One region of the Aeromonas sp. TS_SC_11 genome, then DNA from elsewhere that is predicted to be linked to it. Evidence: riboswitches for the same ligand, from Rfam matches in the RefSeq annotation. Region 1 holds a riboswitch; the other holds the start of a gene.

Evidence for each region. Region 1 has a riboswitch for cyclic di-GMP ahead of AC1P02_RS09860 (glycosyl hydrolase family 18 protein). Riboswitches for the same ligand answer to the same signal wherever they lie in the genome.
Region 2: another riboswitch for cyclic di-GMP. It lies ahead of gbpA (N-acetylglucosamine-binding protein GbpA); the one in region 1 lies ahead of AC1P02_RS09860 (glycosyl hydrolase family 18 protein).

The regions. Positions count from the first base shown of each region.
Region 1 covers NZ_CM170470.1:2,078,277-2,082,875, reverse strand. The annotation lists gene AC1P02_RS09860 (glycosyl hydrolase family 18 protein) at 1-1,566, opposite strand, end outside; cyclic di-GMP riboswitch class I at 1,678-1,765, opposite strand; gene AC1P02_RS09855 (hybrid sensor histidine kinase/response regulator) at 1,939-4,599, opposite strand, start outside.
Region 2 covers NZ_CM170470.1:407,795-412,393, reverse strand. The annotation lists gene AC1P02_RS01850 (amino acid ABC transporter ATP-binding protein) at 1-436, shown strand, start outside; gene AC1P02_RS01845 (transporter substrate-binding domain-containing protein) at 433-1,269, shown strand; partial or broken gene gbpA (N-acetylglucosamine-binding protein GbpA) at 1,812-3,236, opposite strand; cyclic di-GMP riboswitch class I at 3,303-3,388, opposite strand; gene AC1P02_RS01835 (methyl-accepting chemotaxis protein) at 3,652-4,599, opposite strand, start outside.

The sequences.
Region 1 (4,599 bases):
GTCATCGAAGGTGATGAGCTCACCGGTGGATGCCTTGAACACATAGGGTGCCTCGGCAACTTCGTCATAGCTGTACTGCCAGTCACCGGCCATCTTGCCCTTGGCGATGCCACGGTAGTCGATGACCCCCTTCTCCCAGATACCTTCCGCTTCGGTGCCCGCTATGGGGCCGGTGGCGGTGCCGGTGAAGGGATTGTTGCCCTGATAACCACTGACGCCGGTCCAGCCACGGCCATACATGGCCGCGCCGACCACTACTTTGCCCGGTTCGACGCCCTGACCCAGCAGTGCCTTCACCCCCTTGTCCGTGGTGTAGCGGGTATCGGGATCCCAGCTAGCGTCATACAAGGCGGTCTGGTGACCCAGCTCGGTGTTGGTCCAGGCGCCGTTGAAGTCGTAGCTCATCAGGAAGATGTGATTCATGTATTGCTGGGCGGCGCGATAATCCACCTTGGCAATCTTGTCATCGCCGGCGCTGATGGCGGAAGTGAGCTCGTAGGTGCGGCCCGTCTCTGCGCTCAGCTCGTCGAGCATGGCGCGCAGCTCCTTCATCAAGAGCACATAGGTCTCGCCATCGGAGGCATTGCCAAGATCCGGGTTGGCTCCCTGGCCACCCGGGAACTCCCAGTCGATGTCCACCCCGTCGAAGAATTTCCAGGTCTGCAGGTACTCTTTCACCGAGGCGACGAAGGTGTCGCGCTTGGTCTTGTCACCAAAGAAGAAGAAGGGGTCGGAGAGGGTCCAGCCACCGATGGAGGGGAGAATCTTCAGGTCCGGATAGGCCTTCTTGAGCGCCATCAGGTTGCCGAAGTTGCCCTTGTACGGCTCGTCATAGGCGGTGAGATTGCCCTGCCCCATCTGGATGGCAGCCCAGGGATCGTGGATGGAGACCTTGAAGTCCTCCCGCCCGGCGCAGGAGCGTTGCAGCGCCTCGAAACTGCCGGAGATGGACTTGAGACTGTCGTTGATGCCATTGCCGCCACAGATGGGGGTAAAGCCGTAAAGAATGTGAGTCAGGTTCTGGGCCGGGACCTTGTCCACGGTGAACTTGCGGCCATAGACACCCCACTCCACATAGTAGGCCCCCACCACCTTGCCGGATTTGTTGGCGTAAGGTTTGTTGTTCTCCTGCAGCGGTGCCTTGAGCGGCACCAGATGGCTGCCATCGGTGTCGGCCACCAGAATTTCTTTCTTGTCGGAGAGAGTGCAACCATCGGCATTGCACAGGGCCACCTGCATCTGGTAGCGGCCCCCCTTGGTCACCTTGAAGTTGGCGGTGCCGGCGGCGGAGGCCGCGCCGGACCAAACCTCCTGGCCATCGAGCAGTACCTTGGCGGTCTGGCCGACATCACCGGACCAGAGGTTCCAGCTCACGCTGACCGGCGCACCATCGGCATGTACCTTGACCAGTTTGTTGTAGGAGGTGGCGGCTTGATCGACTTCGACGATGGCGAACTTGGTTTCGCCCCAGCCGATGGTGGGTTTGCCGGGGGCGGCAGCGAAGGCAGAGGAGGCACACAGACCCCCGACCAACAACGCCAGTACTGAGGGTTTTGGACTTAACATAGTTGAATATCCTTATTTCGTTCTTGGAATTAACAACGAAAAAGGCAACGCCAACCAGACAGGTAACGCAGACAACATCGCGCCATGGCTTGGCCCATGGACGAAACAACCTGTGGTGGCCCCGCTATCTTAGGTACTGCTGACCCTTAGACCGGAAGCTTTGCGTCCCGGACTTTCGTCCGGTTTGCCTTTTGCACAACTTGATTTGCGACAAAAAATAATCGCCGGTTGAATATAAGGAGTTAAACGAGGAAGGGCAAACCCCTGGCAGGTTATTAATAAGCCACTTTTTATCGGAAAATAGCCCCAAACGAGAAGAAAAGACGCTTTGTTGTGTAAGAAAGCGCCGATCTTGACGTCTCGGGGCTGAGATTAAAAATCAGACGAATTACTTGTTTCGTGATCATCATCAAGTTTGGCAGGCCGTAATATGCTGTTCATCAGCGCACGCAACTTGAGCGGTTTGACCGGTTTGCTGATGTAGCCGTAGCCGTGTTCACGGATCTGCGCCTGCAACTCGCTCTTGCGATCCGCACTGATGATGATGCCGCCAATGTCGTTGCCATGGGCGAGGCGCAGCATGTGCAGGGCCTGCAACCCTGTCTTGCCGTCATCCAGGTGGTAATCGGAGAGCACCAGCTGCGGCAGGAAGCCGCCGGCGATGAGATCCTCCGCCTGAGCCTGGCTTTGGGCACACACCACCTCGCAGCCCCAACGCCCCAGCAGGGAGTGCATGGCGATGAGAATGTCGCTCTCGTTGTCGATGCAGAGTACCCGGATCCCCTCCAGCTGGCTGTCCCGCAGGGCGGGCGCCGCCACCTGCGTCGTTGCGACAGGACGGGTCGCCAGATTGAGGGTGATGGCAAACACGGATCCCGCCCCCGGCCAGCTGCGCAGGGTCAGGTTGTGCCCCAGCACCAGGGCAATGCCGCGGGCGATCGCGAGCCCCAGCCCCAACCCCTGCTCCTTGGCGGTGCGGGAGTGATCGAGGCGGGAGAACTCGTCGAAGATGGCCTCCTGCTTGTCGGCCGGGATGCCGGGGCCGTTATCCCACACCTCGATGCGCACCTTGTCCCCCAGCCGGCGGCAACCGAGCAGCACACGGCCACCCGGGTTGTAGCGAAACGCATTGGTGAGGAAGTTTTGCAGCACCCGCCGCAGCAGGCGCACGTCGCTGTACACGGCCAGCTTGCTCTCCACCACCGAGAACTGTATGCCCCCCGCCTGGGCCAGCACCCCGAACTCCGCCTTGAGGTTGTCGAACACGTCGTGCAGGGCGAAATCGAGCTTTTTAGCCTTGAACTTGCCCGCCTCGAGCCGCGAGATGTCGAGCAGATCCGTGATGAGATCCTCGGTCGCCCCCAGCGCATCGTCGATGTGACGGGCGATGCGGGCCGTCTCATCCCGGGGCGGCAGCATCTCCAACAGGGAAGAGGTGAACAGCTTGGCCGCATTGAGGGGCTGGGTCAGATCGTGGCTCACCGCCGCCAGGAAGCGGCTCTTGGAGTGGTTGGCCCGCTCCACCTGCTGGTTCACCAGCAGCAGCTGGCGGTTCAGCTCAGACAGCTCGTGGGTACGCTCGGCCACCCGCGCCTCCAGGTGTTCGTTGGCTTCCCGCAGCACCCGCTCGGCGTCGCGAAACGGGGTGATGTCGGTAAAGGTCATGACGAAACCGCCGGCCGGCATGGGGTTGCCCTGCATCTCGATCACCCGGCCATCGGGTCGCTCCCGCGCCGAGATGTGGGGGCTGCCGCGCAGCATGAAGGCGACCCGCCGCGCCACATGGGCCTCGATATCTCCCGGGCCGCACAGCCCCTGCTCGGCGTTGTAACGGATGATCTCCTCGATGGATCGCCCCATCTGGATGAGGCCGGGCGGGTAGTGGAACAGCTCTATGTAGCGCCGGTTCCAGGCCACCAGCTTGAGCTCTCTGTCCACCACGGAAATCCCCTGCCCCATGTGCTCTATGGCCCCCTGCAGCAGGCCGCGGTTGAAGCGAAACACGTCGGAGGCCTCGTCCACTATGGTGGCGATCTCTTCGAGCTGCATGTTGCGCCCTTGCAAGGCCGAGGCCAGCACCAGCCGGGCAGACGAGGTGCCAAACACCCCGGCCAGCAGCCGCTCCGTATGGGCGATAAGCTCCGCAGAGGCTTGCATCTGGGGCGCCAGGGTGCCGCCCCGCTCGCCGGCGAAACGACCGAAGGCCCGCTTGACCCGGCTCGAGCCGACGAAGCGGGCTGCCAGCATCTCCAGCTCCTTGACCGAGACCCGCGCCTGATAGAGGGCCGCCGTATCGCGGCTCGGCTTGCCGACAAAGTTGGCCGCCTGCAGCCGCTCGCTCACCGCCGCCCGCGACAGCAGGGAGCCCGCCACATAGCCGAGCAGGTTGAGCAAGAGGCTCAGGAAGATGCACCAGGCTCCCAGGCTCAGATCGCGAAATGCGGGCCAGTCGGGTGGCGCCAGCAGGGATTCCAGCGGCGAGCCGGCCAGCAGGCCACTCTCAGCCAGCAGGGTGACAAACCAGAGGCTGACCCCGAGTGCGAGGCCAAGATAGACCCCCTTGCGGTTGCCGTGCCGCCAGTAGAGGCCGAGCAACAGGGCGGGGGCAAACTGGGCCACGGCACCGAACGACAGATAGCCGATGCGCGACAGGCTGGTGAGATCCCCAAGCCAGAGGTAGAGCCCCCAGGCCGCCAGCAGGATCAGCAGGATGGCGCCCCGGCGCACCTGCAGCAGCAGCCGCACCAGCCGCTCGTCGCGCCCCTGCTGCCAGAAGCGGCGCAGCAGCACAGGCAGCACCAGATCGTTGCTGACCATGATGGCCAGGGCAATGGTACAGACGATCACCATGCCGGTGGCCGCCGAGGTGCCGCCGAGAAACGCCAGCATCGCCATGCCGTCGAAACCGAGCGACATGGGCAGGCTGATCACATAGGTATCCGAGGCCATGCCGGCACCCACCCACTGCTTGCCCGCCAGCGCCAGCGGCCAGATGAAGAGCCCCATCACGAACAGGTAGAGCGGGAACAGCCA
Region 2 (4,599 bases), 1.7 Mb from region 1:
ACGGGAGCGGCAGGAGGCCCTGCTGCAGGCGGAGCAGCTGTTGACCCGCATCGGTCTGTGGGAGAAGCGCCACGCCTATCCGCGCGAGCTCTCCGGCGGCCAGCAGCAACGCATCGCCATAGTGCGGGCCCTGTGCATGAACCCCCAGGTGATGCTGTTTGACGAGGTGACCGCCGCTCTCGATCCCGAAATGGTGCAGGAGGTGCTGGAAGTGTTGCGGGATCTGGCCGGCAGCGGCATGACACTGCTTATCGTGACCCACGAGATGGCGTTCGCCCGGGCGGTGGCGGATCGCATCGTCTTCATGGATGGCGGCCATATTCTGGAGCAGGCCGCGCCCCATCAATTTTTCGATAACCCGAGGAGCCAGCGTGCGCACCAGTTCCTCGCCAAGTTTTCTTATACAGATGTCATCAAACGAAAGGAGTCAGCATGAAAAAAATCACCTCGGTTCTGTTCAGTGCCCTGATCGGCCTGGGCCTTGCCAGCGGCGCAGCCCAGGCAGCGGACGGTTCCCTCGACAAGATCAAGGCGCGGGACAAGCTCATCGTCGGCGTCTTCACCGACAAGCCCCCCTTCGGCTACGTGGATGAGAAGGGGAACTACGTGGGCTTCGATACCGATCTCGGTCGCCGCTTCGCCAAGGATCTGCTGGGAGACGAGAACAAGGTCGAGTTCGTGGCGGTGGAGCCCGCCAGCCGCATCCCCTTCCTGCAGAGCGACAAGGTGGATCTGATCCTCGCCAACATGACGGTGACGCCGGAGCGGCGCGAGGTGGTGGATTTCACCAACCCGAACCTGCGAGTGGCGGTACAGGTGCTGGTGCCGGAAGGGAGCCCGGCCAAGGGATTAGGCGATCTGGCGGACAAGACCCTGATTGTCACTACTGGCACCACAGCCGACATCTGGCTGACCCGCAATCATCCAGATTGGAAGGTGCTCAAGTTCGAGAAGAATACCGAATCCCTGCAGGCGCTGGCTCAGGGCCGTGGTGATGCCTACGCCCAGGACAATCTGGTGCTGTTCAGCTGGGCCAAGGAGAATCCGGGCTACCGGGTGCTGCCCGAGAAGCTGGGGGCGGAAGACCCCATAGCGCCAGCGGTGAAGAAGGGCAATATCGAGCTGCGTGACTGGGTCAATGACCGCCTCGCCAAGCTGGGTGAAGAAAAGTACCTGCTCAAGCTCTACGACCAGTATGTGCGCGACAAGTTGAGTGCCGATACCGACCCCAACGACGTGATAGTGGAAGGGGGAAAGTGGCAGGGGTAATCCTGTTGAAAGAGTGAAAAGTGTGCTGAGAAAAGTGAAGTGTGTGAAGCGTGAAGTCCTGGTTCCGTTGGTCCGCAAACCGCAAGGTTTGACCTTTCAGGCGTCCCCGTTCGGGGGACGCTTTTTTTATTTGCCGCGCTTGTACGTATCCGTTAAGCGCAATCCTGGCATCCTGCCAGTTGGTGTCGATACCCGGCTTATCCGGGCGGGCGCTGGCCGACGTCAGGTCGGCAAGCCCGCCATCGACTACCCGATACGAGCCTTGCCAGAGTACGTAAAACGGGGAGCTATTGGCTCCCCGTTTTGTTTATGGCGTTATCACTCTGTGCCGGATCAGTTCAGAGCAATCCAGGCATCCTGCCAGTTGGTGCCGATACCCGGCTTATTCGGGCTGGCGCTGGCAGAATCAAGGTCCGCTCTCGACTTTCAGAACTGGCTCAGTTCAACGCAATCCAGGCGTCCTGCCAGTTGGTGCCGATACCCGGCTTATTCGGGCTGGCGCTGGCAGACATTCAGGTCCGCTCTCGATTTTCAGAACTGGCTCAGTTCAGCGCAATCCAGGCGTCCTGCCAGTTGGTGCCGATACCCGGTTCATACTGGGTGGCGCTGGCCGACCACTGGCTGCACCAGCCTCGGTAGGGGAAGGGCTTGCACTGATAGACCTTGCCGTTCTTGGGTTGCAACACCTTGGTGCCGTCCGTGTAGGAGGTCAGTCCCTGCGGGAAGGTGAACTGGTAGTCACCGCCACCTGCCGAGTCCTTGAGCATCAGGTCCAGGGTCTGCTGCAGGGCTTCGCCCCCCGCCTTCGGCTTGGCCTCGATCACCAGTTGGTGGTGACCCGCGCTGAGCCCGGTGAGCGGCATGGTGAAGCTCTGGCTGCTGTCCTTGATGTCGGCGGCAGACTGGCCCTTGGCCACACCACCATGGTCATACAAGGTATTGGTGACAGTCAGGTCCCCCTGGGCAGTGATGGTGAAGTCGAGGGTCACCTTGCCGTCGTCGAGCAGGTATTCGCTCTCCAGACCGCTCACGCTGATGTCGTTGCCCACCGGCGGTTGCAGCTGTTCGAGCTGGATCTCGACCCGTTCCAGTGCGCTGCCTGCCTTGAGGTAGACGGGGTTCTGGCCGTAGACGGGGTTGAACTGATTGTCGGCGTTCTGCTGACCGGCGCGGATCTGGCTCTGCTCCGCATTGATCTTGCTGGCCAGGGCATGTGCCCAGTTGTTCTTCTGGCCTTGTTCCGTGGTGGTGATGGTCAACTCGGTCTGCAGATCGGGGCGCACGCCATTGGCGTCGAACACCAGAGCTCTGGCCTTGTCACCGGCCGCCAGATCGGTGGAGGGATAAATGGTGCCCCCCTGGCTCCAGCTCAAGGGGGGCTGGGTGCCGCCCTTGAAGTTGGCATCGATCAGGTTGTAGAAGCTGTTGCTGGTATCGCCCACTTCCCACACCCCCAGGATCAGCTGATAACCGGTGCGTTCCGGCAGGTTGCAGTTGTGGGTGACCTGCTTGGGCGGCTGTACCATGTTGCCATCCACCACGCAGAAAGGGGTGAGATCGAAGGCGGCACGGGTCAGCGGCTGGTTCGGGTTCCAGTCCTGTTTGGTGAGGTAGTAACGCCAGTTGCGGGTGACATGGTTGGCGGTGAAGGTCCAGCTGATGGCGAATGGCCCGGCCTATACTTCACGCCTGGTCCAGCGATCGCTGGTCTGGGCGTTCAGCTCACTCCAGCGGGAGCTGCCCGCCGAGGCAATCTGACCATCCTGAGGGCCTGATTGCGGGAAGCCGGAGGGGCCTTCCACGCTCTGGGGTTCCCATTGCACAGCGCCACACTGGCTGTTGCCACCTTTGTTGCACAGGTAGTTACGGCTCTCGGGCTGGCTGATGTAGCCGTGGGCGAGTACGCCACCACTGGCCAGCAGCGCCAGCGCTGCCGCGACGTGATTGAGTTGGATTTTTGCTGCCATACATTCCTCTGTTCGATAGATGTGGGCAGTCAAGTTGGCAGGGGAGTTCCCCGATACACACCTGAGTGTGGCAACCCCGCTATCCTGGACGACATGTCTTTAGACCGGAGGCTTTGCGTCCTGGCCTTTCAACCAGTTTGCCAAATGACTACATAAAGGGTCATGGTGTCGCACCTTGCGACACTACCATCATGACTAATTTTGATTAGTTAATTAAGTGTAAATGTTTACAGCTTGACTCATCGGAGTAGAGCTAAAACTTAATGTTATGTTTTTAATGGTGTATTTAATCGACAAGCTAGGCTGAATGTCGCCCATCATGTCGATAACATGCAAAAATTCGACATTTTTCATCAATGAAAAAATCCTCTGCCAGCGGGCTGGCAGAGGATGAATTGCGACAGTGCAAGACGGATCAGTGGCGAGCGCGGGGGCGTTCGGCCTGATGTGATTGCTGATGCAGCGGGGCCAGCCGCTGTGCCAGGGTCTGATCGATGGCAGTGCCCAGTTTGAACACCGACAGCCGCTCATCCAGACTGCGGGAGAGGTCTGCCAGCAGCTCGCTCTCTTTCGCCAGATAGGTGGCGGATTGTGACATCTCCTGGGCCGAATCATTGATGCCACTGACGTTGCGGTTCATATCCTCGGCCACCACGCTCTGCTGTTCCGCCGCTGTGGCTATCTGGATCGCCATGTCGCTCACATGCTGGATGTGGTTGACGATGAGGGAGAGATCCTGCCCTGCCTTTTCGGACTGGCTGACGCTGCTCTCCGCCAGCTTGCGGCTGGCATCCATGGCACTGGCGGCGGTCACTGCCCGCTGCTGCAATTGGGCTATGGTGCTCTGTATCTCCTCGGTGGACTGGCGGGTGCGGCTCGCCAGCTGGCGTACCTCGTCAGCGACCACGGCAAAGCCGCGTCCCTGCTCCCCGGCCCTGGCTGCTTCAATGGCGGCGTTGAGGGCCAGCAGGTTGGTCTGCTCGGAGATGGCGCTGATGACGGCGGTCACCTCGCTTATCTGCATCACTCCCTCCTTGAGCTGATTGACCTGCTGGGTGGCCTGTTCCACCTCTGTGGCCAGCGCCTGTATGCCATTGACACTGGCATGCACGTCACGGTTGCCCAGCCCGGCCTCGCTGGTGGCTTCCTGGGTATCCCGGGCGGTATTTTCGGCGTGACCCGCCACGTCGGCAATGGTGGCGCTCATCTCATTCATGGCGGTGGCGAGCTGGGAGAGTTGATCCCGCTGGCTGTTGACCGCCTGATTGGTCTCCTCCGCCGAGGAGGCGATCCGCAGGGCGGCATCTGCCACGTTGCGGGCCCCCTGGCTGGCCTCGATCAGGGCGTGGCGAATGGCGTCGAG